3 regions of the Sphingomicrobium aestuariivivum genome follow, and region 3 is predicted to be linked to each of the others. Evidence: predicted binding sites of a transcription regulator. Region 3 holds the regulator's gene; each other region holds the start of a gene.
The links. Region 3 encodes LexA, which represses DNA repair genes until DNA is damaged. Its sites were predicted from a motif close to GTTCCNCNCTTGTTCT; they were not measured.
Positions count from the first base shown of each region.

Region 1: NUW81_RS03845 (ATP-dependent helicase) is a predicted target of LexA. The motif match lies at 3,525-3,540, and genes of this name have one in related genera.
Region 2: uvrA (excinuclease ABC subunit UvrA) is a predicted target of LexA. The motif match lies at 1,451-1,466, and genes of this name have one in related genera.

Region 1 covers NZ_CP102629.1:742,701-753,127, forward strand. The annotation lists gene NUW81_RS03825 (sensor histidine kinase) at 1-435, shown strand, start outside; gene NUW81_RS03830 (LytR/AlgR family response regulator transcription factor) at 422-1,159, shown strand; gene NUW81_RS03835 (hypothetical protein) at 1,302-1,778, shown strand; gene NUW81_RS03840 (energy transducer TonB) at 1,775-2,590, opposite strand; gene NUW81_RS03845 (ATP-dependent helicase) at 3,582-5,915, shown strand; gene NUW81_RS03850 (HEPN domain-containing protein) at 5,921-6,964, shown strand; gene NUW81_RS03855 (DUF1697 domain-containing protein) at 6,961-7,464, shown strand; gene NUW81_RS03860 (hypothetical protein) at 7,610-7,786, shown strand; gene NUW81_RS03865 (hypothetical protein) at 7,783-8,043, opposite strand; gene NUW81_RS03870 (cold-shock protein) at 8,160-8,366, opposite strand; gene NUW81_RS03875 (hypothetical protein) at 8,575-9,144, opposite strand; gene NUW81_RS03880 (CHASE domain-containing protein) at 9,288-10,427, shown strand, end outside.
Region 2 covers NZ_CP102629.1:2,149,092-2,159,518, forward strand. The annotation lists gene uvrA (excinuclease ABC subunit UvrA) at 1-1,445, opposite strand, end outside; gene NUW81_RS11055 (LytTR family DNA-binding domain-containing protein) at 1,581-2,357, shown strand; gene NUW81_RS11060 (amidohydrolase family protein) at 2,444-3,853, shown strand; gene thpR (RNA 2',3'-cyclic phosphodiesterase) at 3,838-4,371, opposite strand; gene NUW81_RS11070 (Bax inhibitor-1/YccA family protein) at 4,505-5,248, shown strand; gene NUW81_RS11075 (hypothetical protein) at 5,366-5,764, shown strand; gene NUW81_RS11080 (glutathione S-transferase family protein) at 5,761-6,387, opposite strand; gene NUW81_RS11085 (M28 family peptidase) at 6,439-8,091, opposite strand; gene NUW81_RS11090 (alpha/beta hydrolase family protein) at 8,162-10,201, opposite strand; gene clpA (ATP-dependent Clp protease ATP-binding subunit ClpA) at 10,269-10,427, opposite strand, start outside.
Region 3 covers NZ_CP102629.1:442,619-453,045, reverse strand. The annotation lists gene NUW81_RS02180 (ComEC/Rec2 family competence protein) at 1-1,321, shown strand, start outside; gene NUW81_RS02175 (VOC family protein) at 1,300-1,728, opposite strand; gene lexA (transcriptional repressor LexA) at 1,728-2,408, opposite strand; gene NUW81_RS02165 (anthranilate synthase component II) at 2,485-3,066, opposite strand; gene NUW81_RS02160 (peptidylprolyl isomerase) at 3,066-5,009, opposite strand; gene tpiA (triose-phosphate isomerase) at 5,184-5,942, shown strand; gene NUW81_RS02150 (hypothetical protein) at 6,024-6,629, shown strand; gene secG (preprotein translocase subunit SecG) at 6,825-7,169, shown strand; gene pyrG (CTP synthase) at 7,276-8,910, shown strand; gene trxB (thioredoxin-disulfide reductase) at 8,947-9,915, shown strand; gene NUW81_RS02130 (acyl carrier protein) at 9,972-10,268, opposite strand; gene NUW81_RS02125 (AMP-binding protein) at 10,329-10,427, shown strand, end outside.

The DNA.
Region 1 (10,427 bases), 300 kb from region 3:
GAGAACGAGATCGACCTCCAGCGCCTCTATCTCGAGATCGAGCAGCGCCGCTTCCCCAAGCGGCTCGACGTCTCGATCGACGTGCCCGAGGCGCTGGCCGACATGCGCGTGCCTGCGCTCATCCTCCAGCCGCTGGTCGAGAATGCCATCAAATATGGCGTCAGCCGCACCCGCGAGCCCGTCCATATCGAAATCGCCGCCACCCCGCTCGAGGATGGCCGCGCGCGTCTTTGCGTGTTCAACACCACCCCCGTCGGCCCGCGCGCCGACGGCGAACTGCCGAGCGGCACCGGGACCGGCCTCGTCAACGTGCGCGAGCGGCTGCTCGCCCATTTCGGCCCGACCGCCACCTGCCATGCCGGCCCGACCGACGACGGTTTCCGCGTCGTCCTCGACATCCCCGTGACCAAGGAGCCTTCCGATGACCGCGCTTAAGGTCCTCATTGCCGACGACGAACCGCTCGCCGCCGAACGCCTCACCGCGCTCATGAAGCCCCTCGAGGGCCTCGACCTCGTCGGCGTGGCCGAGGATGGCGTCGAGGCGCTGGAGCGCGCCAGGACGCACCAGCCCGACCTCATCCTCCTCGACATCTCCATGCCCGGCATGAACGGCATCGAGGTGGCCCGCGAACTGGCGAGCCAGCCCTCGCGCCCCGCCATCATCTTCGTCACCGCCTACGACCAGTTCGCGGTCGAAGCGTTCGAGGTCGCCGCGGTCGACTATCTGATGAAGCCCGTCGAGCGCGCGCGCTTTGCCGACGCCATCGCCCGCGTGCGCGAGGCGCTCGAGCATCGCGACCCCGCGGGCGAACCCCGCGAAGAGTCCGACTATCTGACCGAATTCTGGGCCTCCGACCTGTCGGGCCTCGTGCGCATCGCCGCCGCCGACATCGACCGCGTGTCGGCCGAGCGCGACTATATGCGCCTCCATGTCGGCACCCGCAGCTGGCTCATCCACCATTCGATGACCGCGCTCGAAAAGGGCCTCGACCCGTCGATCTTCGTCCGCCTCCACCGCTCGGCCATCGTGCGGCGCGATTTCATCACCGGTTTCGCCCGCAACGCCTCGGGTCGCTGGATCGCCCAGCTCGCCGACGGTAGCGAACAGGCGGTCGGCCGCCTCTATGCCGAGCGCGTGCGCGAAATGACCGGACGCTAGGGAAAGCTGGCTTCCTGCGGGAACGCTCCCATTATCGTCACATTTGTTGCAACCATCGGTTAACCGGCTCGTTGGAACCGACTAACGGGGGCGCAGCATCTCTTGCGCTCCTTCCCGCGACCCCCAGCCGGAGGGACGGTCGATGCTCGGACGACCAGATGATGCCAAGTTGCTGAGGATGCTGCACGGTGCCGCCGAGGACACCGGCGATCGCATCCGCATGGTCTGTGACCGCATCACCAACCAGCAGATCGTCAAGATCCTCCAGGACTGCTGTTCCAACCGTGACGAGATGATCCCGCTGGTCAAGGCGGCGCTCGACGAGCTCCACGCCCCGCTCGAGGACAGCGAGCGCCGCATCTGCTGCCCCGCCAGCTGGTTCGACCTGTCGGACAGCGCGACCGAGACGGGCAATTACGGCCCCCTCCTCCTCAAGCTCGCCGACTGCGACGAGATCGTGAAGGGGCGCCTCGAGGAGGCCAGCGAGACCGCCGACCTGTCGGCCAGCACCCGCCTCGCCATCGACGAGGCCATCATCCTGCTCGACGAGACGGTCAAGAAATTCCGCCGCATCGTCGAACAGTCCGACGGCAAGGCCAAGGACGAGGCCGCGGCCTAGTCGATCAGGCCTGCCGCCCGACCGACGGGCACGACCGCGAACAGCTCCAGCGCATTGTCGCCCGCGGCCCCGTCGGGAACGCGAAGCCGCCTGCCGGTCACGCAGACCTGCTCGCCCTCCGGCGTCTCGAAGCACTCGTGCATCTCTGTCAGGACCTTCGACAGATGGAGCACATCGCTCGCCGCCCTGCCGACGCGGTCGTGCCAGCGCAGGACCTGTTCGCGGTCGCCCCATAGCGAGCCGACGAGCCAGTCACCCTGCGAATAAAGCGGATGGTCGACGATCTGCATGCCGATCATCAGCGCATGCTGCTCCTGTTCGCGGTCACATGGCTGCGGTGCTGCGTCACCGGGTGCCAGTTGTCCGCACCGGCGCAACGCCCCCTTGGCGGTAAAGCCGAACAGTAGCGGCGTCGGGATCGTCCGCGCCGCTTCGACTGGAAAGGCGTCCACGGGAGGCCGGCTGATCCGCCACTCCACCGTCGGCGTCACATAGATGCCCGAGGTCGGCTGCCCCGCCTCGTCGAGCGCCGGCTCGAAGCGGGCCCGCGCGCGCAACACGGTGCAGGTCGCCCGGTCGAGATGCTCCGAGCCCGAACTCTCGGCGATCTTGCACTGGGTCACCCGGCCGTCGGGACCGACGTGCAGCCGCGCGCGCACCCCGCCCTGTTCCTGGTGCCGGAGCGCCATGCTCGGATAGTCTTCGGACGTGAACAGCCCGCGGATATCGCCCCGCGGTGCGACCTCGACCGGCTGGCCCGCGGTGGCGGACGCATAGAGGAGGCCGCCCAGCAGCCCCGATGCGATCATCATGAAATCCCCCTTCCCCCGAGCAGGGCGGAGACAAGCAAATGGAGGAAGAGACGGCAAGCCCCGGCCTGGCCCGAACCCGCCTCATCGTCGCGTTAGCGGACAGCGCATCGATCATCGACGGCGGCGCCCCCGACCCGCCCGACACCCGCGCAAAGAAAAAGGGACCAGCGCCGAAACGCTGGTCCCCTTCTTGGCTCCGGGTCGGTTTGCCGGTCTTGGCCCGGGTTCGCTTCACGTCCGCCCGAAGGCTTCTGTTCGGCGCCCATCGCCATCCTTGCGCACCCACTCAGGCGTCGCTCGTTTCCACCCGGCCTGCTCCCATGAGGAGCTTCGCCTCGGGTCCGGCGCCTTGCCTGTTGAGAGCTCTCACTCACGACAGGCTCCGTGCCTTTCCCTCACCGACCGACCCGTCAAGCGGATCGCGTCCCGGTGGTTCGTCGCGGCCCTTCCTGGACCGGGACCTTCGCGCCCTTCGCTCCCCCGATCCGAAGATCGGTGCAGCGCGGCTGCGTTAGGCACCCCGGTGCTTCCGGTGCCGTCCGACCGGCTGGTCTGGTCCCCAAGGGTCCGGATCTCGACACGCTGTCCGGATCCGAAGATCCTTTGGCGCTCCTTCCGGTCTTGCGACCCTCGCCTGCCGGCGGAGATCGGAACTTCCGTTTCCTTGCCCCGAAGGGCCCGGGCGGTTCGTCCCGATCACAATTTCAATATGTCGCGAATCGGCTTGGTTTCCAAGCGCTTAAAAGATGTTTTCGCCTGTGGATAACGGGGATATCGCGCATAACTCGCGAATTTCGCGGGCACGACCCCAGTCCAGCCGCGCCTCTAGCCAGCACAAAGCCGATTCGCAAGCCCGATTCCGCCCGCCCGACTCGAAAACGACTCACCAACTGCATCTTCGAGTCGCCTCCCCGACTCCCCGACCACCGACCGGGTTGCCCAAATGTTCTCCCCGCCCTACCTGTCAGGCGTGACCGAATCTTCGCCCCCCATGCCCGCCGACACGCCAGCCTATCTCGCGCACCTCAACCCCGCGCAGTACGAGGCCGCGACCACCCTCGACGGCCCCGTCCTCATCCTCGCGGGCGCGGGCACGGGCAAGACCGCCACGCTGACCGCGCGCCTCGCCCACCTCATCGCCACCCGCCGCGCCTGGCCGAGCCAGATCCTCGCCGTCACCTTCACCAACAAGGCCGCGCGCGAGATGAAGGAGCGCGTGGCCAAGATCACCGGCGGCGCGGTCGACAACATGCCCTGGCTCGGCACTTTTCACTCGGTCTGCGCGCGCATGCTCCGCCGCCACGCCGAGCTCGTCGGCCTCCAGCCCAACTTCACCATCATCGACACCGACGACCAGCTCCGCCTGTTGAAGCAACTCGTCGAGGCCGCGCAGATCGACCCCAAGCGCTGGCCGCCCCGCGCCCTCGCCGGCCTCATCGACCAATGGAAGAACAAGGGCCTCACCCCCGCCCACATCGACGCCGCCGATGCGCAAGCCTATGCCGACGGCAAGGGCGCCGACCTCTACGCGCAATATCAGGAGCGGCTCAAAGCGGTGAACGCCTGCGACTTCGGCGACCTCCTCCTTCACATGCTCACCATCTTCAAGGCGCACCCCGACGTCCTCGACCAGTGGCGCGAGCGCTTCCGCTACCTGATGGTCGACGAATATCAGGACACCAACGCCAGCCAGTATGAATGGCTGAAGATGCTCGCCTCCCCCGACAACAACATCGCCTGCGTCGGCGACGACGACCAGAGCATCTACAGCTGGCGCGGCGCCGATGTGTCCAACATCCTCCGCTTCGAGCGCGATTTCCCCGGCGCCAAGATCGTCCGCCTCGAACAGAATTACCGCTCCACCGGCCACATCCTCGCCGCCGCCAGCGGAGTGATCGCCCACAACAGCGGCCGCCTCGGCAAGGAGCTGTGGACCGACGCCGGCATGGGCCAGAAAGTGAAAGTGCTCGGCGTCTGGGACGGCCCCGAGGAAGCCCGCCGCATCGCCGAAGAGATTGAAAACCACGTCTCCAAGGGCGGCAGCCTCGATGATTGCGCCATCCTCGTGCGTGCCTCGCACCAGACCCGCGAGTTCGAAGAGCGTTTCATCGCCATCGGCATGGATTACCAGATCATCGGCGGCTTCCGCTTCTACGAGCGCGCCGAGATCCGCGACGCCATCGCCTACCTCCGCCTCTTGGCCTCCCCGCAGGACGACCTCGCCTTCGACCGCATCATCAACACCCCCAAGCGCGGCCTCGGCGACAAGGCGGTCGCCACCATCCACCAATATGCGAGATCGCAGGGCCTCCCGCTCCTTATGGCCGCCGCGCAGATCCTCGACACCGACGAACTCACCCCCCGCGCCCGCAATTCGCTCGGCCGCTTCGTCGGCGACTTCGCCCGCTGGCGGACACTGATGTCCGGATCGATCGCCACCCCCGTCATCGGCGACGACAACCGCCAGCTCATGGAAAGCGGCACCAAAGCCCTCACTCCGTCCGAGCTGATGCAGCAGGTGATCGAGGAGTCAGGCTATGTCGCCATGCTCCAGGCCGACAAGTCCGCCGAGGCCCAGGGCCGCCTCGACAACCTCGCCGAACTCGCCCGCGCGATGGAGGAATATGAGACCCTCTCGGACTTCCTCGAACATGTCAGCCTCGTCATGGACAATGACGCCAACAAGGCGGGAGAGCGCGTCACCCTCATGACCATCCACGCCGCCAAGGGCTTGGAATTCCCCTTGGTCTTCCTCGCCGGCTGGGAAGAAGGCCTCTTCCCTTCACAGCGCGCGCTGGACGAAGGCGGCAATGCCAGCCTCGAGGAAGAGCGCCGCCTCGCCTATGTCGCCATCACCCGCGCGCGCCGACAGGCGATGATCGTCCACGCCGCCAACCGCCGCATCTACGGCCAGTGGACGAGCAGCATCCCCAGCCGCTTCGTCGACGAACTCCCCGCCGAACATGTGGAAAGCGACCAGACCATGTCGGGCGGCGCCTCGCTCTGGCAGGCCCAGTTCCAGCCCCACGAAGACCCCTTCGCCCACCTCGCCGCCGCGGGCTCCAACCGCGCCAGCACCCGAGGCCCCGGCTGGAAACGCGCCAGCTCCCGCTTCGAAAAAGGCGAACAACGCATCATCGAAAGCCGCGGCAGCGCGGTGAGCCTAGGCAACAAGGGCCGCGACGACCTGACCGTCGGCATGCGCGTCTTTCACGGCAAGTTCGGCTACGGAAAGATCGAAGCGATCGAAGGCAACAAGCTCGAGATCGAGTTCGAGAAAGCAGGACGGAAACGGGTATTGGATAGCTTTGTGAGTTTGGACTGAAATATATGAGTGACAATGAACTAAGGTCATGCACCTGTAAGAGCTACATTCTCCCCAGATATCATATCGACAGCGAAGAATTCTTAGCGCTTCGCGAATGGGCTTTATCCCGAATTGATGGAATGGTTCTGTCGTGCTGGAATTTCGACCCCGAATTTCTCTGCGAAACTATCACATTGAACGTGAAAGACATTGACCCTGAAGAATTAGACTTTCTCAAGATTAGAACGTTTGCCGCAGGCTTAGACAATTGTATTGTCATAGAAGCCACCGCTAGCGAACCTACGTTTTCCGCGAGCGACCTTCCTAAAATCCAATATCCTGATGGAAGCGAGATAGAAGATGAAAAACTGCTCTCAATGCTTGAGGATTCCTTGTGCGATCAAGTCACGAAATTGATCGATGGCTGTTTCGGCATTTGGAACATTGCCTTTGGCGGTGCTCTAAATACCATCAAAACCTTTGCTGAGTGTGGAGAACAGCATTCAGAGTCAAATGGATGTGACTCATGCATACCGTGGGCTGTGAACGATGACAATCTTATCGACATCAGTAGGATACCTAAAACGCATCCAGAAAAGGTTTTGGAGTGGTCATTAAAATGTAAGGGCTATTGGTACGGAAAGGGAGAGACGAACGTCGAGAAGTCGGTTTGCCTTCTTTCGAGAATCTTTAAGGTATCAAACAAACACGACTCTTACCCAACGCTTCTGTGGACGATAGCGTCCTTGGAGGCTTTATATTGTGACAGTTCTAGTGCCATTGCTTATCAAATACGTCGCCGGGCACCTCTTTTATCAGCGGAGATAAGGGGGCATGATATGAATAAACTAATCAATAAAGGGTACGGATTTCGGTCACGTATTTTCCATGGGGATATACGAATGGAGAGCATTTTCGCCGAAAGAGACGATTGCCCTGATGACCACCACACCCTCAAATCGTCAGATCATACCGACGCATTTTTAGCCGTGGCAGTTTCATCAATCGCATGCTGCATTTCTAATGATTGGCACGAGGTAACCTTCGAGGAACGATTGGTAATTTGATCTCGAAAACAACCCTCCTCCGCGCCATCAACGCCGGCACGCCGCTCAAGATGCACACCCTGCGCGCGCTCGCGGCGGCGGCGGGCTATGCGGACCCGCGCACCTATATCGCCAGCGGCAACCTCCTCCTCGACACCGACGACAGCGAGGGAGAGATCCGCGCCCGCCTCGGCCCCGCGCTTAAGGCCCATGTCGGCGCCCCCGTCCCGCTCTTCGTCCGCACCGCCGACGAACTCGACGCCCTCCTCGCCGCCAACCCGTTTCCGCAAGCCCCCGGCAACAAGGTCATAGCGCTCTTTCTCGACGACGCACCGACACAGGCCGACATCACCGCCGCCACCAACATTACCGACGAGCAGGTCGCGCTCGGCACCCGCCACCTCTACCTCCACTATCCCTCGGGCCAGGGCCGCAGTCGCATGAAGCTCCCCGCCATGGACCGCGGCACCGCGCGCAACATGAATACGGTGAAGAAACTCAGCCAGCTCGCCCGCGCCTGACCGGGCACACCAGACACCGCGCGCCAGACGCCGCGCGACATGCGGCGCGATCCGTGCTATACCACTGGCATCACAAGAATTTTCTCGAAGCATCCTGTGACTGTCGGAACGAGTAACTCGCCGACGCTTGTCGCAGGAACGCCTTATGCCCATCACCGATCTTAACGAATTGCTCCACCGCGAACAGGTGGCGCACGACCGCGCCCACCGTGCCGCGACCGAGGAAATGCGCCGTGTCTACACGCGCATGGCCGAGGATTATCGCGCCCGCATCAACGCCCGCCCCTTCGAGGGCAGCGACCGCGTCGGCGCCATCCGCTAGGACCGGGGCGGGCGTCCGCCGCGCGGCGGACGCTCGATGCCGGCCGCTTCGTCGGCGGCCGCCTGCGCCTCGCGCTCGGCCTTTCGGGCGGCCTCCTCGCTCTTCAGGATATCGGTACGCAGCGACCGCTGCGCCAGCGCTTCCCACGCCGCCGCCGATCGCAGATGGTTGGCGCGCACATTGTCGAGCGTGGCCTCGCGGGCCAGCGCCCGCGCTTCACGCACGCGCTCTACGAGATAATCGCTCTGGTCGGACATGCTGCTTCCTTCCTCCCCCCGGGGTGAAAGAGAAAAAAGGGCCCGCCGCATTGCGACGAGCCCCTTCCCCCCCTGCCCGCGGCCCCCGCGGCGGGCAAAACGATAGCGGCCTTTCGCTAGAGCAGCGTGATCTTGCACGCGGCCATCTTGCCGCGCCGATCCTGTTCGAGCTCGTAGCCGACCCGCTGTTCCTTCTCGAGGGTCTGCAGCCCGGCCGCTTCCAATGCGCTGACATGCACGAAGGCATCATCGCCCTCGCCGTCGGGCGCGATGAAGCCGAAGCCCTTGTCGCTATTGAAGAATTTTACGGTGCCTTCGATCATGGGAATAGTCCTTCGGTGCCGCTGCGAAGGGCGCAGCAGCTTCATGCTAGAAATCGGCGATGACGAAAGACTCGGGCGCGTTGTCCGCCCGGATGTTCCAGAAGTCGGCAACTGGTAGCCCGTCCGGCTCTACGCCCTTTGTTTCGAGAAGGCAATGACACCGCTGTCCTCGCGGCCCCGCCACTGTCGCGCGACGCGAATGCTCGCCTTAGCCCAAACTGCGCCCCAGCCAGTTGATCGGCCCGACATAGAGCACCACCAGCGCCACCCAGTGCCACCAGCGCCGCCGCACGAAAATGAGCGAGCCCATCAGGAAGGTCACGATCACGAGGTCGGGGCCATATTGCAGCAGGATCCGGTCGCGCCCCACCCCCGCCATCGCCGACTGCACCACCCCCGTCAGGCTCGAGAAAAGCGAGGCCACCGTATAGAGCAGCCAGATCATCCGGCTGTTGGCGTCATAATAAGCGAACATGTCGTAGCGCCCGGTCGCCTGCACCTCCTCGCGGTCGGGCAGGCTGTGCGCGGCCAGCAGGAAGAGGAGCACGAGCAGGAGGAAACTCGGCAGGAAGCCGCCGATCGTCATGGTCTCGGCCTCATCCCCCGCAATGCCCCACCACACCATGATGATGGTCAGCGTCACCAGGAGCGCGGTGGCGAGGCACAGGGGATCCCACCGCACCGCCCGTCCCTTGCGCAGCAAGTGGTGCAGGCTGGTCAGCTGGTCGGTCACGGCTACGCCGACGACCAGCGATGCAAAGATGATCGCCCCCTCCATGCCGCCGATAATGAGCAGCAACCGCCCGGCCCCGCAAGCCCCGCGCCCGTCCCAGAAGCTCCCCGCGCGCGATCGTTTCGGAACCCGAACCGCCCGCGCTTGTTGGATTATTCATCCACGTCCGCTCGGGGGCCAACACCGCTTTGACCGATTTTTTGTCACGCTACCGATTACCGCTGTTCCTGCTGCTCGCGGGACTGGTGCTGAGCGTGCTGGCGGCCTTCGAATCGCTCGAGAATTCGCAGCGCCGCTACGACCAGCAATTGTCGCGCCTCGCCGACCGCGCTGCCCTGTCGGTCGAGAACAAGTTCGCGCTGCAATCGGCGGTGCTGCGCGGCGGCGCGGCGCTGTTCCGCGCCTCCGACCGCGTCACCGCGACCGACTTTCGCCGCTATGTCGAGCGCCAGAACCTCGCCCGCTTCAACCCCGGCATCCTCGGGGTTGGCTTCTCCGTCTATGCCCAGTCGCCGGGGGAGGCCAATCGCCTGGCCTCCGCCTACCGGCAGGGCGAAACCTTCCGCGCCCTCTGGCCCGAAGGGGAGCGCGAAGGCTATTCGATCATCACCTTCCTCGAGCCCGGCAACGAGCGCAACGAAGCCGCGCTCGCCTTCGACATGATGAGCGAGGACAACCGCCGCGCCGCGATGGAACGGGCGCGCAAGTCCGGCGAGGTGGCGCTCAGCCACAAGATCGAGCTCGTCCAGGAAATCGACGAGGACAAGCAGGCGGGCTTCCTCCTCTACATGCCGGTGACCCAGCCGCTGCAGGGGCGCGAGCGTTTCATCGGCTGGGTCTACAGCCCGTTGCGGGCCGGCGACCTGTTCAGCACCATCACCGACGAACCGCTCTACGAGGATGTCGAGATCGGGGTCTATGACGGCCCCGTCTCCGCCGAGACCCTCCTGTATGGCGAGCGCGATGCCGCGGAGCGCGCCTTCGCCGAGACGCGCGAGCTCTCCATCGGCGGCCAGACCCTCACCATCCGCGTCGCCGCGACCCGCGCCTTCCACACGCCCGATCCCAAGATCGGCGCACTGGTCGTCTTCTGCATCGGCCTTGCGCTTACCCTGCTCGTCGTTCTCCTCACCTTCCAGCAGCAGCTCGCCCGCCTGCGCATCGAGCGCGAGGTCGAGGCGCGCACCCACGACCTGCAGGAAGCCAATGACCAGCTCATCGCCGAGGCCGCCGCCCGCGCGGAGGCCGAGGACCAGATCCGCCAGCTCCAGAAGATGGAAGCGATCGGCCAGCTGTCGGGCGGTATCGCGCATGACTTCAACAACATG
Region 2 (10,427 bases), 640 kb from region 3:
ATCGGGCCGGCAATCTGTTTCTGCTGGTCGGTGAGACTGCCTTCAACACTGCCGAACCATTCGACCGCATCGACGACCGAGCGTCGTGCGGACAGCGAGATGTCCTCGCCCGCGATCTTGACCGCGAGCGCTTCGGGCTTCAGGCGCGCGCCGCCGCAGGTCTCGCAGGCATGGGCGGCCTGGTATTTCGACAGTTCCTCGCGCATCCAGGCGCTTTCGGTCGTGCGCATACGGCGCTCGAGATTGCCGATGACTCCCTCGAAAGGCTTCTTGACCTCATAGCTCTTCTTGCCGTCGACGAAGCGGAGCGTGACCGGCTTGCCGCGCGTACCGCGCAGGATCACCCGCCGGGCCTCTTCCGGCAAGTCCGCCCACGGCGTCTCGAGGTCGAAATCGAAGGCGCGCGCGAGGCTGCCCAGCACCTGCATGTAATAAGGCGAGGGGGGCTGCGACTTCGCCCAGGGGACAACGGCGCCCTTCTTCAGCGACAGGCCGTGGTTGGGAACGACGAGATCCTCGTCGAATTCCATCATTTCGCCGAGGCCGTCACAGGCCGGACAGGCGCCCTGCGGCGCGTTGAAGCTGAAAAGGCGGGGTTCGATCTCGCTGATCGTGAAGCCGGATACGGGGCAGGCGAAGCGCTGTGAAAAGACGACACGGCCGGGCACCCCGTGGTCGAGCTTCATGCCCGACTTGGTGACCGTCTCGTCTTCGGTGACCGGCGCATCAACGGGGTCGAGAAAGGCGAGCCCGTCGGCGAGCTCGAGCGCAGTCTCGAAACTGTCGGCAAGCCGCGCTTCGATGCCCGGCTTGATGACGATCCGGTCGACCACGACCTCGATGTCATGCTTGTATTTCTTGTCGAGCGCGGGGGCTTCCTCGATCGGATAGACCTCGCCGTCGATGCGCACGCGGGTGAAGCCTGCCTTCTGCCACTCGGCCAGTTCCTTCTTATATTCGCCTTTCCGGCCGCGGACGACGGGAGCGAGCAGGAGGTGGCGCGACTTTTCGGGCAGCTTCATCGTGCGGTCGACCATCTGGCTGACCTGTTGCGCCTCGATCGGCAGCCCCGTGGCGGGCGAATAGGGCACCCCGACCCGCGCCCACAGGAGGCGCATGTAATCGTAGATCTCGGTCACCGTCGCCACGGTCGAGCGCGGGTTTCGGCTGGTCGTCTTCTGTTCAATCGAGATCGCGGGCGACAGGCCGTCGATATGCTCGACATCGGGCTTCTGCATCATCTCGAGGAACTGGCGCGCATAGGCGCTCAGGCTCTCGACGTAGCGGCGCTGGCCCTCGGCGTAGATGGTGTCGAAGGCAAGGCTCGACTTGCCCGAGCCCGACAGGCCGGTGATGACGGTCAGGCTCTCGCGCGGGATGTCGACATCGACGCCCTTGAGATTATGTTCGCGCGCGCCGCGCACGCTGATGTTGGTGAGCGCCATTGGATATTCTCGTTTTGTTCTTTCGCATCTGCTAGCCTATCAAGGCTAACGGGCCAAGCCCCGATGTGGGTTCCGGGTGACGAGATGCAAGCAAGGGCTTTCGGGCAGGTCGCCTGCTTGGCATAGGGGAAGGCGATGCGTCGCGAAACCTTCTCGATGCCGCCAAGATGGCGTGACCTGCTGGTTGTCGGCGGGCTGTTCGGCCTCGGTTATTGCGTCGTCTTCCAGATCACCGGAGCATCCTCCGGGTGGCGTTTCCCTGCCGATGTTTTTGCGAATATCCTGCCGCTCCTGCTTGTCGGGGCCGCGACCATGCATTTCTGGGCCGGGCGGGGGCGCTCGCTGCGCGGCCTAAAGCGCATCGGCGCCCATATCGTCGGCGCAATCCTGTTCACCTTCTTCTGGTTCTGGTTGCTGATGATCGCGCTGGGCATCGTGGCGGGCGGGGACTTGCTCCTTTTTTCGGTTGAGCCCTTCCTCGGCCCTGCAGCGACCTGGCAGCTCTACCAAGGCCTGCTTGCCTATGCGGTCTTCTCCTTGCTGGGGGAGCGGCAACCGGTGCCGCAGGCAGCGCTCGAAACTCACGACCCGCCGGCCGCCCCGTTCATCAAGGATGAGGACGGCATCCGTCCGCTCGACCTCGATCGCGTTGTGAGCCTGCAGGGGGCAGGTGATTATGTCGAGGCGAGGACGCTGTCGGGCAGTCACCTCATCCGCACGACCCTCGGCGCGCTCGAGAGCCAGCTCGGGCCGCGGTTCCTGCGCATCCATCGCTCGACGCTGGTTGCCATCGACAAGGTCGAGCAAATCGAACCCGCAGGCGGCGGCAAGTTCAGCCTGCGCATGCGCGACGGCTCCGTCCTGACCGCGAGCCGGAGCGGCGCCAAGGCTATCCGCGAGCGCCTTCTCTGACGGCGACCCGTGTCGGTTGGGCGATGGCGCCTGTCGATTGGCCGCAACTTTCGTGGTTGCCGGGGAGAACTCCTTAGCCTTTGTGCATGACCCGCTACTTCCTTGCCGCGCTGCTCGCGCTCGTCGCCGCTCCTGCCGATGCGCAGAAGTTCCTCGTCCGCAACGTCACCGTCATCGACCTCGAAGGCGATCGCGGGCTTGCCGGGCAGGATGTTCGCATAAGTGACGGCAAGGTGGTCTCGATCTCTCCGCATGACGATGCCGAGCTTGCCGACGAGAGCCACGTCATCGATGGCACGGGCCGTTATCTCATGCCCGCGCTCATCGATTCCCATGTCCACGTCCTGTCCGCCTTTAACGATGGCCCCGTGTCGAGCACCGACGTGACCGGGCAGCTCCTGCCGCGCTATCTTGGCTATGGCATTGTCGGCCTGCGCGACACCGGCACGGCGCTTAGCGAACTGCCGCGCCTGCGCTCGCTCATCGAGCGAGCCCCGCACGCGCCGGCCCTCATCGCCGCCGGCCCCGTGATCGACGGGGCGCGCAACCAGTGGACGAAGGACGTGGCAGTCAATGCCCCCGACGCGGCCACCGCGACCGCCGTGGCCAACCAGCTGGCGGACGCGGGTGTCGACTTCCTCAAAGTCTATGACAACCTTCCTCCTGATGCGCATGCCGCCATTGGCGCCGTCGCCAGGGAGCGCGGCCTGCCGCTTGCCGGCCACATGATTTTCGGCCTCACCCCCGATGCCGCGATCGCCAACGGCCAGCGCTTTTTCGAACATGTCTACGTCAACATTGTCGACGATTGCTCGGACAATCCCGCGGATGCGCGGCTGCAGGTGCTGCAGGCCTGGTTCTCGGGCTGGGGCGCGAAGCTCGACAAGAACCGGCAATTCCTCGCTGCCCGGGACACAAAGGCTTGCGACGTCCTCTTCGGACGTTGGGCGGAGGCAGGGGTCGCCATCACACCCATGCTGACGATGGAATTGCCGACCAACCGCGTCGCGCTCCCGACCGGACGGCTCGCCGTGCACCGCCGCGCGATGGACGGATGCAGCCGCAGTCTCGCCGGTGCCAATGCCATCGACCCGGTCGTGGCCGAAGCCGCGACCGGTGAACTGTTCGAAGTCGTTCGCCAGTTGCACGACGCAGGCGTTGCCATCCTTGCCGGTTCCGACAATGGCGGCGACTGCCGCGCCGACGGCTATGCCCTGCACCGCGAGCTCCAGTTGCTCGTCGAGGCCGGCCTGTCGCCGCGAGACGCGCTCGCCTCCGCAACTCGAGTTCCCGCACAGCGGCTCGGTTTCGAGGATCTCGGCCATCTCGCGCCGGGCGCGGCCGCCGAACTTCTGCTGCTCGACGGGAACCCGCTCGTCGATGTCGCCAACACGCTGCTAATCGCGGGCCTGTTCCACGATGGCGCTTTCCACGACGCCGCCACGCTCGCCGGCTGGCGCCACGGCGATCCCGCAGCCCCTCAGCCGAGCGAATAGCTCTCCACAACCTCGTAATGCGGTCCCATCCGGGTCAGCTCGCTCTCGAACAGCGTAAAGCGCTCGATCGTCACCGTCCGGCTGGCCAGTCCCGCCCAGCGCCCGGCCCATTGCCGCGCATCCACCGCGCCGCCCGACCAGCGGGCCAGCGTGACATGGGGGAGGTAGGCGCGGCGTTCGGGCGGCAGTCCGCAGCGCTGCACGGCGCGATCCACCTTCTCGTGCAGCGCGTCGAGCGGCGCCTTGGGCACCAGCCTTGCCCACAGCGCGCCGCGCCGCCGGTGGTCGAAGATACCGACACCGTCGACCCGAACCTCGAGTGGCGGCGCGCGCAGGTCGCCGAGGGCCTCTACCACGTCTGCCGCCACCGGACGCTCGACCTCGCCGATGAAACGCACGGTGCAGTGGAGCTGCTCTTCGGGTAGCCAGCGCAAGCCTTCGGGCCCGCCTTCCAAGGCCGGGGCAAGCGCATCGACCAGCGCTTCGGGCAGGGGCAAGGCGACGAACAGCCGGTGCATGCCTCCTCTCCTAGTCGAAAAGACGGGCCGCGCGTATCCGGTTTCGCTTGAAATCGGAGCGATCAGGCCCGATATTCCCCCTCGTAACGTCATCGTGTTCGGCCTTCCCGGGGGGAGGCGGAGAGGAGAAAAAATGGCTAATCAGTTCGACGAGCGCACGCGCATGGGGTTCGACCCCGCCGCGACGACCAGCGTTCCGCGCGCCGCGCGTGATGCGGGCCTGCGCAAATATATGCTCAGCGTCTACAATTACATGGCGTCGGGCGTGCTCCTGACCGGCATCGTCGCGATGCTCTTCTACAGCTCGGGCATGGCCGCGAGCGTCTTCATGGGCGGCGGCCTGCTGCCGTGGGTCATCATCCTCTCGCCGCTCGCCATCGTCTTCGCGATGAGCTTCGGCCAGAACCGCATGTCGACCGGCACGCTCCACCTGCTCTTCTGGTCCTTCGCGACCCTGATGGGCCTGTCGATGAGCACCATCTTCCTGCGCTACACGGGCATCTCGATCGCGCAGACCTTCTTCGCCGTGACCGCCGCCTTCGCGGGCCTGTCGCTTTACGGCTACACCACCAAGAAGGACCTGTCGGGCTGGGGCACCTTCCTCATCATGGGTGTCGTCGGCATCCTCGTGGCGATGCTGCTCAACGCCTTCATCTTCCAGTCGGGTGCGATGAACATGGCGATCAGCGCCATCGGCGTCCTGATCTTCGCCGGCCTCACTGCCTATGACACGCAGAAGATCAAGTCGATGTACGCCTATGTCGCGCACAATTCGGACCTGATGAGCCGCGTGGTCATCATGGGCGCGCTCAACCTCTATCTCGACTTCATCAACATGTTCCAGTTCCTGCTCAGCTTCATGGGCAGCCAGGAATAGAGATCGAAGTTTCGAATTATCGAAGGCCCGGCGAGCGATTGCCGGGCCTTTTTCGTTAGAGTAACGTTCAGCGAATGCGCCCTAGCCTCGGCGCGCTGGGATTTCAGGGAGACGACCGTGCTGCTGACCGCTATCGCCCTTGCCACCTCGCCGACGCCGACAGGTGTGACCGATGAACCCTTCAACTTGGTGGTCTCGGTACGGGACGAGGAATGGCGCGATACGATCACCACTTTCTCGCGGCCTGTTTTCGCCGAAAGGGTTCACCGCACCGATCTTCGCTGTGATCTGAAGCGCACCTTTTGCGAGCGCTCGATGGACGCCTACGTAAGCGGCAGCGAGCTGGTGCGCCGCGTCCATATCAATGTGCGCGAGTGGGACGGCGAGGTATGGCGCATCATTGCCACGCCCGTGGTGACGCTGCCCAAGGGCGAAAGCGAAGCGCGCATCGAAGTTGAAGGCATGAGCATGTTCGTCAGGCTGAGCGACCGCGCACTCGAGCCGCAGACGATCTAGTCTTCCTGCGCTTCGGCGATCAGCTTCATGTCGATCGCCCGTGCCTGCCTCGCCGCCTCGCGGTCGGTCGAGCGTTCGGCGTAGGCGCGCAGGGCGGGACGGTCCTCGACCGTGCCGAACTGCAAACCCCAGGCGACCTGGCTGCCAAGATAGACATCGGCCATCGTGAAGCGCTCGCCCGCGGCAAAATCGCTGTCCGAGAAATGCTGTTCGATCACGTCCATGACGAGACCATAGTGGCCATAGCCGACCATGCCGCGCTTTTGCGGATCGTCGGGCACCTCAAAGCCCATCGACCGGTTTACGACCGCCTGTTCGAGCGGGCCCGCCGCAAAGAATAGCCAGCGATAATAAGCCGCGCGCTCGGCGTCGGTCGGCAACAGGCCGGCATCGGGATGCGTCTCGGCGAGATAGTGGCAGATTGCCGCGCATTCGGTGACGATCCTTCCGTCATGCGTGATCGCCGGCACTTTTCCCATCGGGTTGATGCTGGCCAAATAGTCGCCCTTCATCTCCTCGCCATAGGAGATGATGCTGGTTTCATAGTCCGCGCCGACCTCGTGCAGCGCCCAACGAACGATGCCGCCGCGCGACATGGGATTGGTGTAGAAGGTGATGGCCATGCTGCTCTCCTATTATGCCTTCCCATGCGCGCGGCGACAGTTGCGGGCGACCTAGTCGCGCTCGGCGGCGCTGGCGTCGCGAATGGCCTTGAATTCGCTGCCTTCGGCCCAGTTGGGCCAGTCCTCGCCATTGGCCAGCGTGGTCGCGACGCGGTGGATGAAGAGCATGTCCGACGTGATGCCGTCGAAGCGCCAGTCGGCCGACCATTCGTCGCTCGCCTGATGGTAATGGTTGGCGACATAGTCGCGCGCCAGCTCGGTCGCGCGCTCGGCGCCACCCTCGGTGAGCTGCTGGCCCGAGCGATAGCTTACCGCGGGCACGCCGACCTGCGCGAAGGGGAAGTGGTCGGAGCGGAAGAAGCCGCCTGCCTCGGGGCGCGGATCGGGCGCGAAGGTGCGACCCAGCGCCTCGCCTTCCTCGATCATCAGGTCGAGAAGGCCGAGCCGCGCCGTCCCGCTGATCGAGAAATCGCTCGCCGGGCCGAACACGCCGAGGCTGTCGGTGTTGATCACCCCGACGGTGCGGCTCAGCGGATAGAGCGGGTTTGCGGCATAATATTTGGAGCCGAGCAGCCCGCGCTCCTCCGCGCCGACAGCGAGGAAGACGAGGCTGCGTTTCGCGCCACCCTTCTCGGCAAAGGCCCGTGCCTGCTCGATCAGCGCGGCGGTGCCGGTCGCATTGTCGAGCGCGCCGTTATAGACCGCATCGCCTTCCTCTGCGGGATCCTCGACCATGCCGAGATGGTCGTGGTGCGCGGTGAAGACGACATATTCGTCCGCGCGCTCCGAACCCGGCAGGACGCCGACGACATTCTTGGCCGCGATCTGCTCCTGCCGCGCCAGCAGCGTGGCGTCGATGGTGGTGCCGAGCGGCATCGGCTGGAAGTCCTTGCGCCGTGCTGCCGCCTTCACCGCCTCGAGGCTGGTGCCATTGGCCGCGAAGATACGCTCGGCAAGGTCGCTGTGCATCCAGCCCTCGAGCCCGGCATGCGCGGCCTTGGGGTCCTCGCGGACGATGTCGAAGGTCTGCTCGTTGCCATTGGCGACGACGCCCCACGGGTAGCTCGCCGGGACGGTCTCGTGGATCACCAGGACGCCCGCCGCGCCGCGCCGCGCGGCTTCCTCATATTTGTAGGTCCAGCGACCGTAATAGGTCATTTCCGGCCCACCGAAATCGCCTTCGCCGCCCTCGAAATCGGGGTCGTTGACGAGCATCACCAGCACCTTGCCGCTAAGGTCCTGGTCCTTGTAGTCCGACCAGCCGCGCTCGGGCGCATGGGTGCCGTAGCCGACGAAGACCAGTTCGACGTCCTGCAGCTCGACCTGTGCCTCGCCGTTGATCGGCGCGCGCACCGCCACGTCCTCGTTCTGGACGAGCATCACGTCCTCGCCGCCGATGTTCATCTCGACGAGCGGGGTGTCGACCATCGTCGAGCGGGCGAGCACCACGTCCTGCGTCCATTCGCGGCTGCCATCGGCGCGAAGGTCGCCGCCCGGCTGGAGACCGGCGGCGGCGAAGGCACCCATCAGATAGGCGACCGTCTTGTCCTCGCCCGCCGTGCCCGGCGCGCGGCCCTCGAACCAGTCGGCGGACATGGTCCGCACATGGGTCGACAGTCGTGCTTCCGAAAATTCGGGATCGTGGGCAAGGGCAGGGGTCGCGATCAGGGCCAGCGCCGAGGCGCCGAGAAAGAGGCGGGTCATGGGTCGGGTCTCTCCGTGAAATGGTTCGACCCGACCTTAGTGACTGACGCCGGAAAGGGAAGGCGAGCCCTTAGTCCCGCGTCCGATATTTCTCGAACCAGGCGATGACCGCCGCCGTCTTGGCCGCCTGCTGCGACGGGCTCATCGTGAGGTCGCTGTGGCTGGCTCCCGGCGTCACCATCAGCGCCGTATCGACGCCCCGCAATTTGAGCGCGCCGTAGAATTGCTCGGCCTCGCTGCGCGGGGTGCGATAATCCTCGTCCGACACGATCATCAGCGTCGGCGTGGTGACATTCTCCATGTTCACCAGCGGCGAGCGGTTCCAATAGTCCATCGGCCGCTCCCACGGCTGGCCCTTCATCCAATAGGGGCCGAAGAAAGCGATGGCGTCGCTCATCAAAGCCATGCTGGTCCAGTTGATCACGGGCTTGTAGCTCGCCGCCGCGGCAAAGCGGTCGGTCTTGCCCACCATCCACGCGGTAAGGATGCCGCCGCCCGACCCGCCGGTGACAAAAAGATTGTCGGGATCGGCATAGCCTGCGGCGACGGCGGCATCGACCGCGGCCATCAGCTCGTCATGGTTGGAGATGGGATAATTTCCCTCGATCCGCTGGGCAAAGGCATCGCCATAGCCGGTCGAGCCGCCGGGATTGGCAAAGACGGTGGCATAGCCCGCCGCGGCATATTGCTGGTAATCGGAAGAGAACCACGGGCCGTAGGCCGCATAGGGGCCGCCGTGAATCTCGAGGATCGTCGGCACCGGCGTGCCCGGCGGGGTGCCGGGCGGCAGCACGATCCACGTCGGGATGGGCGTGCCGTCGGCCGCGCGGACGGTCAGTTCCTTCGTTTCGCCGAGCGTCTTGCCGGCAAGGAACATGTCGTTGAGCGCAGTCAGTCGCCGCACCCGATCGCCGTCGTAGAGCGCGATATCGCTCGGCCGCATGGTCGAACCGGTGGTGAAGGCGATCCGCCCCTTGTCCGAGACCGACCACTGCCCGCCCGCATAGGGGCGCGAATAATAGGCATCGGCCAGCGTCATCCCGAGCGGCTTCAGGCGCCCGTCGCCGCGGGGGTCGACCTCGGCCAGCCGGTAGCCGCCATCTTCCTGATAGCCGACAACCATCCCGTCACGGGTCCATTCGAGACTCGTGAAATCGCGGTCCTCGGTCGCCAGCAAGCGCCGCTTTCCCGACCCGTCCGCGCCCATGAGCCACAGCCCCGATGGCTGGTAGGCGCGCTTGTCGTCGTCATGGCCGAGATAGGCGATGTGGCGCCCGTCGGGCGAGACCTGCGGGCTGCCGTCGGGACCGTCGCGGTCGGTCAGCGCCGTAATCGTCCCGTAATCCAGCCCCACCGCATAGATTTCGCTGTCGAGCGGATCGAGCTCCCAGTCATCCTCGCGATTGCCCGAGATGAGGATGGTGCGCCCGTCAGGCATCCATTCGAGCGCGCCGCCATGATGCTTGTCGCCAAAGGTCATCTGGCGCGGTGCCCCGCCGTCGGCATCGATCACGAACAGCTGGGTGTAGCCGGTCTTGAGATAGCCGGCCCCGTCGAAGCGATACATCACCCTGTCGGTGATCCTCGCGGGCTCGGCCCATTCGGCGCCCTCGGGCTTGGAAAGCGGCTTGCCAAGCGTCACGCCTTCACCCGGCACATGGGCGGTGAAGGCGATACGGCTGCCGTCGGGCGACCAGGCCATGCTCTGCGGCGGCTCGGCCATCCTTGTCAGCGCGCTCGACAGGCCGGTGCCGAGCCAATGCACCATCAACGTGGGCGGGCCGTCGCCGTCGCTCGCGACATAGGCGAGTCGCTCGCCATCGGGCGACCAGCGCGGGCTCGAACCTCCGGCCAGCGCCACTTCGCGCCCGTTCGCCGTATCGATCATCCAGATGTGGCTCTTCACCCCGTCCGACATGATGTCATTGGCGCGGCGAACATAGGCGATGCGGCTGCCGTCGGGACTGATCTGCGGGCTGGTCCCGATGGTCAGCTTGAACAAGTCGGCGCCGGTGAAGCGCGGATCGGGCGCGGCGGCGTCCTGAGCGCCAAGCGGCTGGACCGCGACCAGCGCGGCGGCGAGGGTGAGCGAAAGACGGGTAAAATGCATATGTCGGCCCCCTGATTGTCAGGGGACCGACACAAGCATGGATCAATGAAGATGACTAGGGGAGGGGCTAGCCCTCGCTCTTGCCCTCTTCCGCCTTGCCCTCGGGCTTGGCCTTGGCCGCGGGCTTCTTCTTGGCCGGCGCCTTCTTCTTCTTGGGCTTGGGCGGGGTCGGCACGATCTCGAAGGACGGCGCGCCGTCCTTGAGGTGCACCTTCACCTCGCCGCC
Region 3 (10,427 bases):
GCACCTGTTGGCGGTGTCGGGGCTCCATATCGCCGCGGTAGTCGGGGGCACGATGCTGCTCTCGCTCCGGTTGCTGGCCTTGTTCCCGAGACTGGCGGCGCGGACCAACCTCATTATCGTCTCGGCGGCGATCGGTGCCTTGGCGGGGGTTGGTTACACCTTGCTGACGGGTATGCAGGTGGCGACCGTGCGCGCGTGCATCGCCGCGCTGCTGGTGCTGCTCGGCATGGCGCTCGGGCGCGAGGCGCTGTCGCTACGGATGGTCGCGGCCGGGGCGACGATCATCCTCCTTTTTCGCCCGGAGGCGATCGCGGGGGCGAGCTTCCAGCTGAGCTTCGCGGCGGTGACCGCGATCATCGCGCTCCATGCGCATCCCGTGCCCAAGCGATGGCTGGCGCCAAGGGATGACGGGTGGAGTGGCAGGATGGCGCGCGGTTTCCTCGCGCTCCTCCTGACCGGTCTCGCGGTCGAGCTGGCGCTCATTCCCTTCGCGCTGTTCCATTTCCACAAGGCCGGCCTCTACGGAGTGGCGGCCAATCTCATCGCCATCCCGCTCACCACCTTCGTAATCATGCCCGCGCTCGCCGCCGCGTTGCTGCTCGACCTCGTCGGGCTGGGCGCGCCCTTCTGGTGGCTGACGGGACTGACGCTGGACTTGCTGACCGCGCTCGCGCACGGGGTGGCGACCAGCCCCGGCGCGGTCGCGATGGTACCGAGCATGCCCGCCGCCGCCTTCGCCCTGTGCATCAGCGGCTTCCTGTGGCTGTGCCTGTGGCAGCAGCGCTGGCGCTGGCTCGGCCTGCCGCTGTGGCTGGCGGGGATCGGCATGGCGATGGCGGCGCCGCGCCCGGCGCTGCTGGTCACGGGCGACGGCCGCCATCTTGCCCTCCTCGACGAGGCGGGCGTGCCGCACCTCCTGCGCGCGCGGGCCGGCGATTTCGTGCGCGACATGCTCGCCGAGGGGGCGGGGCATGACGGTGCGCTCCCCGCGCTCGAGGATTCGCCGCTCGCGCGCTGCAACCGCGATGCCTGCCTCGCGGTGATCGAACGGGAAGGACGGCAATGGCGCGTGCTCGCGACGCGGTCGCGCGACTTCATTGCCTGGCGCGAACTGGTCGACGCCTGCGAGGGCGCCGATATCGTGGTCAGCGAACGATGGCTACCGAAGGCTTGTAGCCCGCGCTGGCTCAAGCTCGATCGCGAAACGCTCGCGCGCACTGGCGGAATGGCAATCCATCTCGGGGAGCAGCCGCGGGTGGAGACGGTGGCAGCGCGCAGTCGCCACCTCGCCTGGTCGCCCTATTCGGCGTCGGGTTCGTAGACCGCGAAGCGGTTGCCCGAGGGGTCGACCGCCTCGAAGCGGCGCCCGCCCGGAAAGGCGAAGATCGGCTTTTCGAGCCGCCCGCCCGCCGCGATGACGCTCTCGAGAACGGCTTCTAGTTCATCGGTACGGATGGCGGGCAGCGGGGCAGCGGGCTTTTCCACAGCATCGCTGGTGATCCCGACATCGGTATCGCCGGTGATCGTCGCGGCATAGTCGGGCCCGAACCCCGTCATCTCCCAGCCGAAGGCCTGTTCGTAGAAGGCCCTAGTGGCGTCGATATCGGTGGCGGGCAGTTCGACATAATCGAAGCGGGCGGTGGGCATGGGGTCTTCCTCGGGCGCAAGGGAGGGGGCGGCGCAGGCGGCGAGCGCCAGCGCCGGGACAAGGGTGAAAAGGCGGTGCATCAGTAGCGGCGGATGATGCCGGCAAGACGACCTTGCACGGCGACGCGGCCTTCCTCGTAGCGCTGCGGGCTGTAGGCGGCGTTGGCCGGATCGAGCCGGACCATCTGGCCCTCGCGGCGATAGGTCTTCAACGTGGCCTCCTCGCCATCGACGAGCGCGACGATGATCTCGCCGTCGCGCGCATTGTCGACCTTGCGGATGAGCGCGAAGTCGCCGTCGAGAATGCCTTCCTCGACCATCGAATCGCCCGCCACCTCGAGCGCATAATGCTCACCCGGGCCGAGCAGCGCGGCAGGCACGGCAAAGCCCTCATTGCCCTGCAGCGCCTCGATCGGCGTGCCCGCGGCGATGCGACCGTGGAGCGGGATCTCGACCACGTCATTTGCCGGTGTCGGGATGACATCGACCCGCCTGGGCGCGGCGGCCTTGACGGGCGCGGCCTCGGCGGGCGGGGCTTCGGCCATGCCCTCGGGCAGCTTCAGCACCTCGAGCGCGCGGGCGCGATTGGGGAGGCGGCGAATGAACTCGCGCTCCTCGAGTGCGCCGATCAGGCGGTGGACGCCCGACTTGGACTTGAGGTCGAGCGCTTCGCGCATCTCGTCGAAACTGGGACTGATCCCCGTCTCCGACAGGCGCTGGTGGATGAAGGCGAGCAGCTCGTGTTGCTTCGGCGTCAGCATCTCGGGTCCCCCTTGACCGCAAATGTTCCCGTTAGAGAACGAACGCGGAACATCTAGGCAACCTTCAAGGCAGCTGTCAAGCCGTTTCGCGGCCGCAAAGAGCGACAAAGGCGGCAACCAGCGCGCGGCCGTGGCTGCTGGCGATGCTCTCGGGGTGGAACTGGACGCCGTGCGCAGGCGCCGCCTCGTGCCGTAGCCCCATGCACAGCCCCTCCTCGTTCCACGCATTGGCGAGGAGCGGGGGCCGGGGATCGGGCACGGCGAGCGAATGGTAGCGCGTCATGTCGAGCGGCGAGGGCAGGCCGGCGAACAGGCCGCTGCCGTCGTGCCGTACATGTGCGACCTTGCCGTGGACGGGGGGCACGCGCCCGACGGTGCTGCCACAGGCCAGCGCCAGTGCCTGGTGACCAAGACAGACTCCCAAGTAAGGCCGCCGCGCCTCGATGCAGGCGGCGGCGAGAGCGACCGAAATGCCTGCGTCCTCGGGCGTGCCCGGGCCGGGCGAGACCATGATCCCGTCGCGGCCCTCGGCGAGCGCCTTCTCGACGCTCATGGCATCGCTGCGCGTGACGACGACCTCGGCGCCCGCCTGCCGCAGATAATCGACGAGCGTGAAGGTGAAGCTGTCGCGATTGTCGAGCGCGAGCAGGCGGGGGATCAGTTGCCCCCGCCGATGATGCGCGCGCGGGTCGCCTCGATGGCGGCAGGCTCGCGGGTGACGCCGACTTCACGCTCGATCGCGGCGAGGAACTGCTGCTGCAGCTCGCCCTCCAGCGTCGGGGCGAAGGCTTCGGCCGTCTGGCTGATGAGCGAGGGACGCGAAAGCGCATTGCCGCGTTCGATCTCGGTCAGCTCGACCACGAAGACGCCGCGCTGTTCGGCATCGCCGACGGTGCGGGTGGCACCTTCCGACAGGCGGAACAGCATGGCGAGCGGGGCGGGGGGCTGGCCCCCGAACTGGCCGAGCTCGAGACGGGTCAGCTCGGGGCTTTCGGGCGCGGGCAGGGCAAAGCCGCTGCTTTCCGCGACCGCGCTCACGGCATCGGCCAGCGAGCTGCCCTCGCGGACCGCGGCGATGATCTCGTTGGCCAGTTCGTTGGCACGCGCCTCGGCGGTGGTGCGGATGTAATCGGCGCGCACGCGCTGCGCGATGCCGTCGAGCGCGGCGGGGGCGGGATCGATGATGTCGGCGACATCGACCAGCACGAAGCTGGAATTGTCGGCCAGCAGCACGACCTCGGGATCATCGCCGCCGGCCATCGCGAACCCGGCCTCGAGCGCGGGTGAAAGGTTCTCGGGGATGCGGAAATCGGCGTTGGTCCGATCGCGGCCGGTAGCGGTGATGGCAGGGGTTTCGCTGGCGACGAGTTCGAAGCGCTCGGCGACCTCGGCAAAGCTCTCGCCGTCGCGCACCGCATCCTCGATGTCGGCGATCGCGTCGAGCAGCGCGTTGCGGCGCTTGGCGGCGGTGATTTCCTCGCGCGCCTCGGCGCGGGCCACACCCTCGTCGACGCCCTGTTCGGTGGTGACGTCGCCGACAGCGACGACGTGCCAACCGAAGGGCGAGCGGACGGGGCCCACGAGGCTGTCGGCATCGGCCTCGAAGGCGGCCTCGGCGACCGCGTCACCGGCAAGCTGGCGCAGTTCGGCGAGCGTCTGCGGCCCGACCGAGACGTCGGCGGCGCTATAGCCCTCGGGCGCGACCGCTTCGGCGAAGCTCATGGTGGCGGTGCGGGCGACGATCTCGTCGGCGGTCTCGCGGTCGGGCACGACGACCTGGCTGATGATGCGGGTCTCGCGGGTGCCGATCTCGCCGGCGCGGGCTTCGAGCGCCGCGGCGATTTCTTCGTCACTCGCGGCGATGCCTTCGAGCGTGGCGGCATCGTAGCGCGCGAAACGCAGGACGCGCTGCTCGGGCACGGTGTAGCGGACCTTGTTCTGCTCGTAATAGGTGGCGACCTCTTCCGCGCTGGGGTCGAGCGTGGCCGCGATCGGCGCGGTCGGGACCAGTGCGATATTGCCGCGGCGCGTCTCGAGCAGCATCGAGGCATAGACCTGCGCCATGCCGGTGGGCACGCGCTGCGCGGCGCCGACGGGGGCGACCATGAGGCGCTGGCGGATATCGGCGGCGATCAGCAGGCGCACTTCGGCGTCGGTCAGGTTGTTCTGCGCGAGAAAGGCGCCGTAGCTCGCCTCGGTGACCTGCCCGTCGAGACCGGCCACGCCCGGCAGGCGCGAGATGTCGGCGTCGATCAGGCGCTTGGAGACGTAGAAGTCGTAGGCGTTTGCGAAGGCCACCAGCGCGCGCTCGTCGATCAGCGCCTCGAGGATGGGGTCGAAATCGCCCGCGAGATCCGAATAAAGCGCCTCGGGGTTCTGCTGGCGCACGAGGCCGAGCTGGCGCTGCAGCGCATCGCTCATCATGCGGTCGGTGACTTCCTCCTCACCCACTTCGGCGAGCGTCGGGCTGCCGTCGCCGCCGCCACCCACGTTGAAGTTCGACAGGTCGGCCAGCGCGAAGCTGGCAACAATGATGATCAGGAAACCGAACAGGGCAATGGTCCCGACTGTCGACTTCGACAGGTTGCGGAATTTCGACATGGGATGGATCTCTCGGGGCTCGATAGGCGAATAGGGTTCGCCCGAGGCTTTAGGGCCACAACGCGCGGGTTTCAATAAGCCAGCGGCGCGCGCGGGGGCGACCCCAACTTGTCATCGCGGCGGGCCTGCTGCTAGAGGCCTTGCCGTTCACGAGAGGGGTGGGAGCGTAACGCAATGGCAAAACGACCGTTTGTCGCCGGTAACTGGAAGATGCATGGCACCCGTGCCGAACTCGGCGAGGTGACGAGCATCTCGATCGAGACCGAGACGATCGACAATGTGCTGGTCGCGCTGTGCGTGCCCGCCACCCTCATCACCCGCGCGGTGTCGGCAAGCCCCGGCTTCCTCATCGGCGCGCAGGACGTGCACCACGAGAAGAAAGGCGCCTTCACCGGCTCGGTGTCGGTGGCGATGGTCAAGGACGCGGGCGCCAAGCTCACCATCGTCGGCCATTCGGAGCGCCGCGAACTGCTCGGCGAGACCGACGAGCAGGTGCGCGACAAGGCCGAGCTCGCGATCGATGCGGGGTTGAAGACGATCCTGTGCGTGGGCGAGAGCCTCAAGGTGCGCGAGACCGGACAGGCGCTCAACTTCGTCCAGCAGCAGCTGGAGAAGTCGCTGCCCGACATGGTCACCGCCCCTGTGCACCTGTCGATCGCCTATGAGCCGATCTGGGCCATCGGCACCGGCAAGGTCGCCAGCGCCGAGGATATCGAGAAGATGCATGGCCGCATCCGCAAGGTGCTGGACGAGCGCTATGGCGACGGCGCCGCCTCGATCCGCATCCTCTATGGCGGCTCGGTCAAGGGCTCCAATGCCAAGGAGATTTTCGCCATTGACGGTGTCGATGGCGCGCTGGTGGGGGGCGCGAGCCTGATTGCCAGTGATTTCATGCCGATCGTGCATGCCGCGGCCGAGGTCACGAAAGATTAACGAGGCCTCTGCCAACCATTCAGCCTGACTTCAGGCGCGTTTCGATAGAAAACGCAAATCAATTCAAAGGGAAAGGTTTCCATGAAGTTCTTCAAGACTGCTATTGCCGCTACCGCGCTTGTCGCGATGACCCCGATGGCGCCGGCCGTTGCCGCGCAGCCCGCCGGTGTGACCACCGGAATGCAGGTCGTCGAACTCGACGGGACGCTGGTCGGCACGGTCGTCGCCGCCGATGACCAGCTGATCACCATCCGCACCGACAAGCATGACGTGCCGGTCCCGGCCGCCAGCTTCACGCCCAACGAAGGCAAGCTCCTGTTCGGCATGAGCGCTGCCGAACTCAACGCCGCGGTCGACGCCAACCTCGCCGCCGCCGAAGCTTCGGTCGCTGTCGGCAAGTCGGTCAAGGACGTTGCTGGCGTCGAATTCGCCACCATCGAGGAAATCACCGCCGAATATATCCAGCTCGGCCTCGAGGGTGACAAGGTCATCCGCATTCCCGTGAACGGCCTCCAGAAGGACGCCAACGGTGCGATCGCGCTCTACAATGCCGCCGACCTCATCGCCGGTGCCGTGGATCGTCCGGAAGAAGTTCAGGCCGAAGCCGCCGTGGAAGCCGAAGGCGAAGCGACCGCCGAGGCCGATCCGCACGCCGGTCACGACATGGGTGCCGAAGGCGCCAACTAAGTCTCCAGCGAGAGCTTAGGGCTACAAAGGAAGGGCCGGCACCCGGGGAGGGTTGCCGGCCCTTCGTCCTTAAGGCGTGAAGCCCATTGAAAAATCGCGGCCCGACCGCTAGGTCGCTGCGCGAGATTTCGCGACGGGGAGGGCGGTACGCCCCCACGCCCGCTGCGACCAAGAGACAGAAAGACGCACAGACCCATGTTCCAATTCCTTCTCGTCGTTCAGGCCCTGATCGCCCTCGCGCTCGTGTCCGCGATCCTGATGCAGCGTTCGGAAGGTGGCGGTCTTGGCGTCGGCGGCTCGAGCGCCGGTCTCATGACCGCGCGCGGCAAGGCCGATTTCCTGTCGCGTTCGACCGCGATCCTCGCCACCTTGTTCATCGGCATGTCGATCGTGCTCGCCGCGCTCGCCGCGACGCGCGATGAAGAGCGCGGCCTCGACACCAGCCTCGTGGGTGAAACCGCGCCCGTCGCGGCTGATGAAGCCCCTGCGGCACCGGCCGAACCGGCACCTGCCGAAAACGGCGTTCCGCTCGCCCAGTAAGGCGGCGAAAAAGCGGGCCTGTCCCGCTTTTCGACAAATTTTTTAGCCGTGGCAGCGATTCGAGCGCTTGCCACACCGGTCCACTCATGCCTAAGGCAACACCCCCATGGCGCGGTTTATTTTCGTAACTGGCGGCGTGGTCTCCTCGCTCGGCAAAGGTCTGTTGGCAGCCTCCTTGGGTGCCCTCCTCCAGGCGCGTGGCTACAAGGTCCGCAATCGCAAGTTCGACCCGTATCTCAATGTGGATCCGGGAACGATGTCCCCTTACCAGCATGGCGAGGTGTTCGTTACCGACGACGGGGCCGAGACCGACCTCGATCTCGGTCACTACGAACGCTTTACCGGCGTGTCGGCGCACCAGAGCGACAATGTCACCTCGGGGCGCATCTATCAGACGATCATCGCCAAGGAGCGCCGCGGCGACTATCTCGGCGCGACCGTCCAGGTGGTCCCGCACGTCACCGACGCGATCAAGGAATTCGCGCTCAGCGACATCGAGGGCCTCGATTTCGTCATCTGCGAGATCGGCGGCACCATCGGTGATATCGAGAGCCTGCCCTTCATCGAGGCGCTCCGCCAGCTGAGCTTCGACCTCGGCCGCGAGAATGTCTGCTTCGTCCACACCACGCTGGTGCCGTACATCGCGGCCGCGGGCGAGCTGAAGACCAAGCCCACGCAGCACAGTGTGCGCGAGATGACCGGCTATGGCATCCAGCCCGACGTGCTGCTGTGCCGCTCGGAGCATCCGCTGCCCGACAACGAGCGCCGCAAGATCGCACTCTTCTGCAACGTGCCCGAAAGCGCGGTCATCCAGGCGCTCGATGCGCGCTCGATCTACGACGTGCCGATGGCCTATCACAAGGAAGGTCTCGACGACGCCGTGCTCGGCGCCTTCGGCCTTGGCGACGCGCCCAAGCCAGACCTCACCACCTGGCTCGACATCCAGGACCGCATCTCCAACCCGGAAGGGGAGGTGACGATCGGGGTGGTCGGCAAATATGTCGCGCTGCCCGACGCCTACAAGTCGCTCCGCGAGGCACTCGTCCACGGCGGGTTCGCCAACCGGGTGAAGGTCAACATCAAGTGGATCGACGCCGAACTGTTCGAGGGGGACGAGGAGCATCTCGTCGCCGAACTCGAACCGCTCCACGGCATCCTCGTGCCCGGCGGCTTCGGCGAGCGCGGGTCGGAAGGCAAGATCGCCGCGATCAGCTTTGCCAAGAAGCGCAACATCCCCTTCTTCGGCATCTGCCTCGGCATGCAGATGGCCTGCATCGAGGCCGCCCGCACCGAGGCCGGCATCGAGAAGGCCACCACCTCCGAATTCGGCGAAGAGGGCGAACCGATCATCGGCCTCATTACCGAATGGATGAGCGAGGAAGGCCTCCAGCAGCGCTCGGCCGAGGGCGATCTTGGCGGGACGATGCGCCTTGGCGCCTATCCTGCGAAACTGTCGCCCAATTCGAAGGTCGCCGACATCTACGGCACCACCGACATTAGCGAGCGCCACCGCCACCGCTACGAGGTCAACGCCAATTACATGGACCAGCTCGCCAAGGGCGGTCTCGTGTTCAGCGGCATGAGCCCCGACGGGCGCCTGCCCGAGATCGTCGAGCGTCCCGACCTCAACTGGTTCGTCGGGGTGCAATATCACCCCGAGCTGAAGAGCCGGCCGTTCGACCCGCATCCGCTCTTCTCCTCCTTCATCGCCGCCGCGCTCGAACAGAGCCGATTGGTCTAGTTGAAAGCGGGCGCACCCGCTCATAGGTTTGCATCCATGACCGATACCAAACATTCCAAGATGCTCGTCCTCGGGTCGGGCCCTGCGGGCTGGACCGCCGCCATCTACGCCGCGCGCGCGGGCATGAAGCCGATCGTCGTCGAGGGCATCCAGCCCGGCGGCCAGCTCACCACCACGACCGAGGTGGAGAATTACCCCGGCTTCCGCGACGTCATCCAGGGGCCCTGGCTGATGGAGGAAATGAAGGCGCAGGCGGTCAATGTCGGTGCCGAACCCGTCTGGGACCACATCATGGAAGTCGACGTGTCCAAGCGTCCCTTCACGCTGAAAGGCGACAGCGGCACCATCTACACCTGCGACACGCTCGTCATCGCGACGGGCGCGCAGGCCAAGTGGCTCGGCCTGCCGTCGGAAGAACATGCCAAGGGCAAGGGCGCATCGGCCTGCGCCACCTGTGACGGCTTCTTCTATCGCGGCAAGAAGGTCGCGGTCATCGGCGGCGGCAACACCGCGGTCGAGGAAGCGCTGTACCTCACCAACCACAGTGACGACGTCACGCTGATCCACCGCCGCGACAGCCTTCGCGCCGAGAAGATCCTGCAGGACCGTCTCTTCGCCAACGAGAAGATCACCGTTCTCTGGGATCACACGGTGGAAGAGTTCGTCCTCGACGGCGATCCGCAGGCGCTCGTCGGTCTCGACGTGAAATCGACCAAGACCGGCGAAGTCAGCCGCGTCGACTGCGAAGGTGCCTTCGTCGCCATCGGCCATGCGCCCGCGACGGAATTGTTCAAGGGCAAGCTCGAGGTCGACAGCGACGGTTATCTCGTCGTCGAACCCGGCACCCCGCGCACCAACGTGCCGGGCGTCTATGCCTGCGGCGACGTGATGGACAAGCATTACCGCCAGGCGGTCACCGCCGCCGGCACCGGCTGCATGGCCGCGCTCGACGCCGAGCGCTACCTCGCCGAGCTGGAGTTCGCCGAGAAAGCTGCGGCGGAATAAGCGCCGTCACATCGAGAGATAAGGGAGAGCCCTCGCTTGCCGCGGGGGCTTTTCTTTTAGCCGAGCGCGAGGCGCCGCGCGAAGGCGATGAGGCGGCCGTAGGTTAGGAAATCCTCGGCATCCACGTCATCGTCCTCGATGAGCACGCCGAGGCGCTCTTCCAGCGCGGTCAGGAACTGCGCCACCGCCATTGAGTCGAACTCGGGCAGCGCGCCGAACAATTCCGACGCTTCGTCAAAGGCTTGGACCTGGCTCGCCTCGAGGCCGACGGTCTCGACGAGAAGCTCGGCGACGGTCGCATCGACCGTGGCGGCATCGCTCTGGGCGTCCTGCGGTTGTTGAAGTGCGCTCATGGTGGCTCGCCGATAGGCAAAGCGTGGGCTTTTCGCAAGACTGACGCTAGGGCAGGGGCGATGACTGCAATGCCGCTAGACCATCTCACGACCTTCGGAGCGCCCGAGGCCTCCGCGCTGATTCTCGGCGGGGTAACGCATGACTATGCCGCGCTGGAG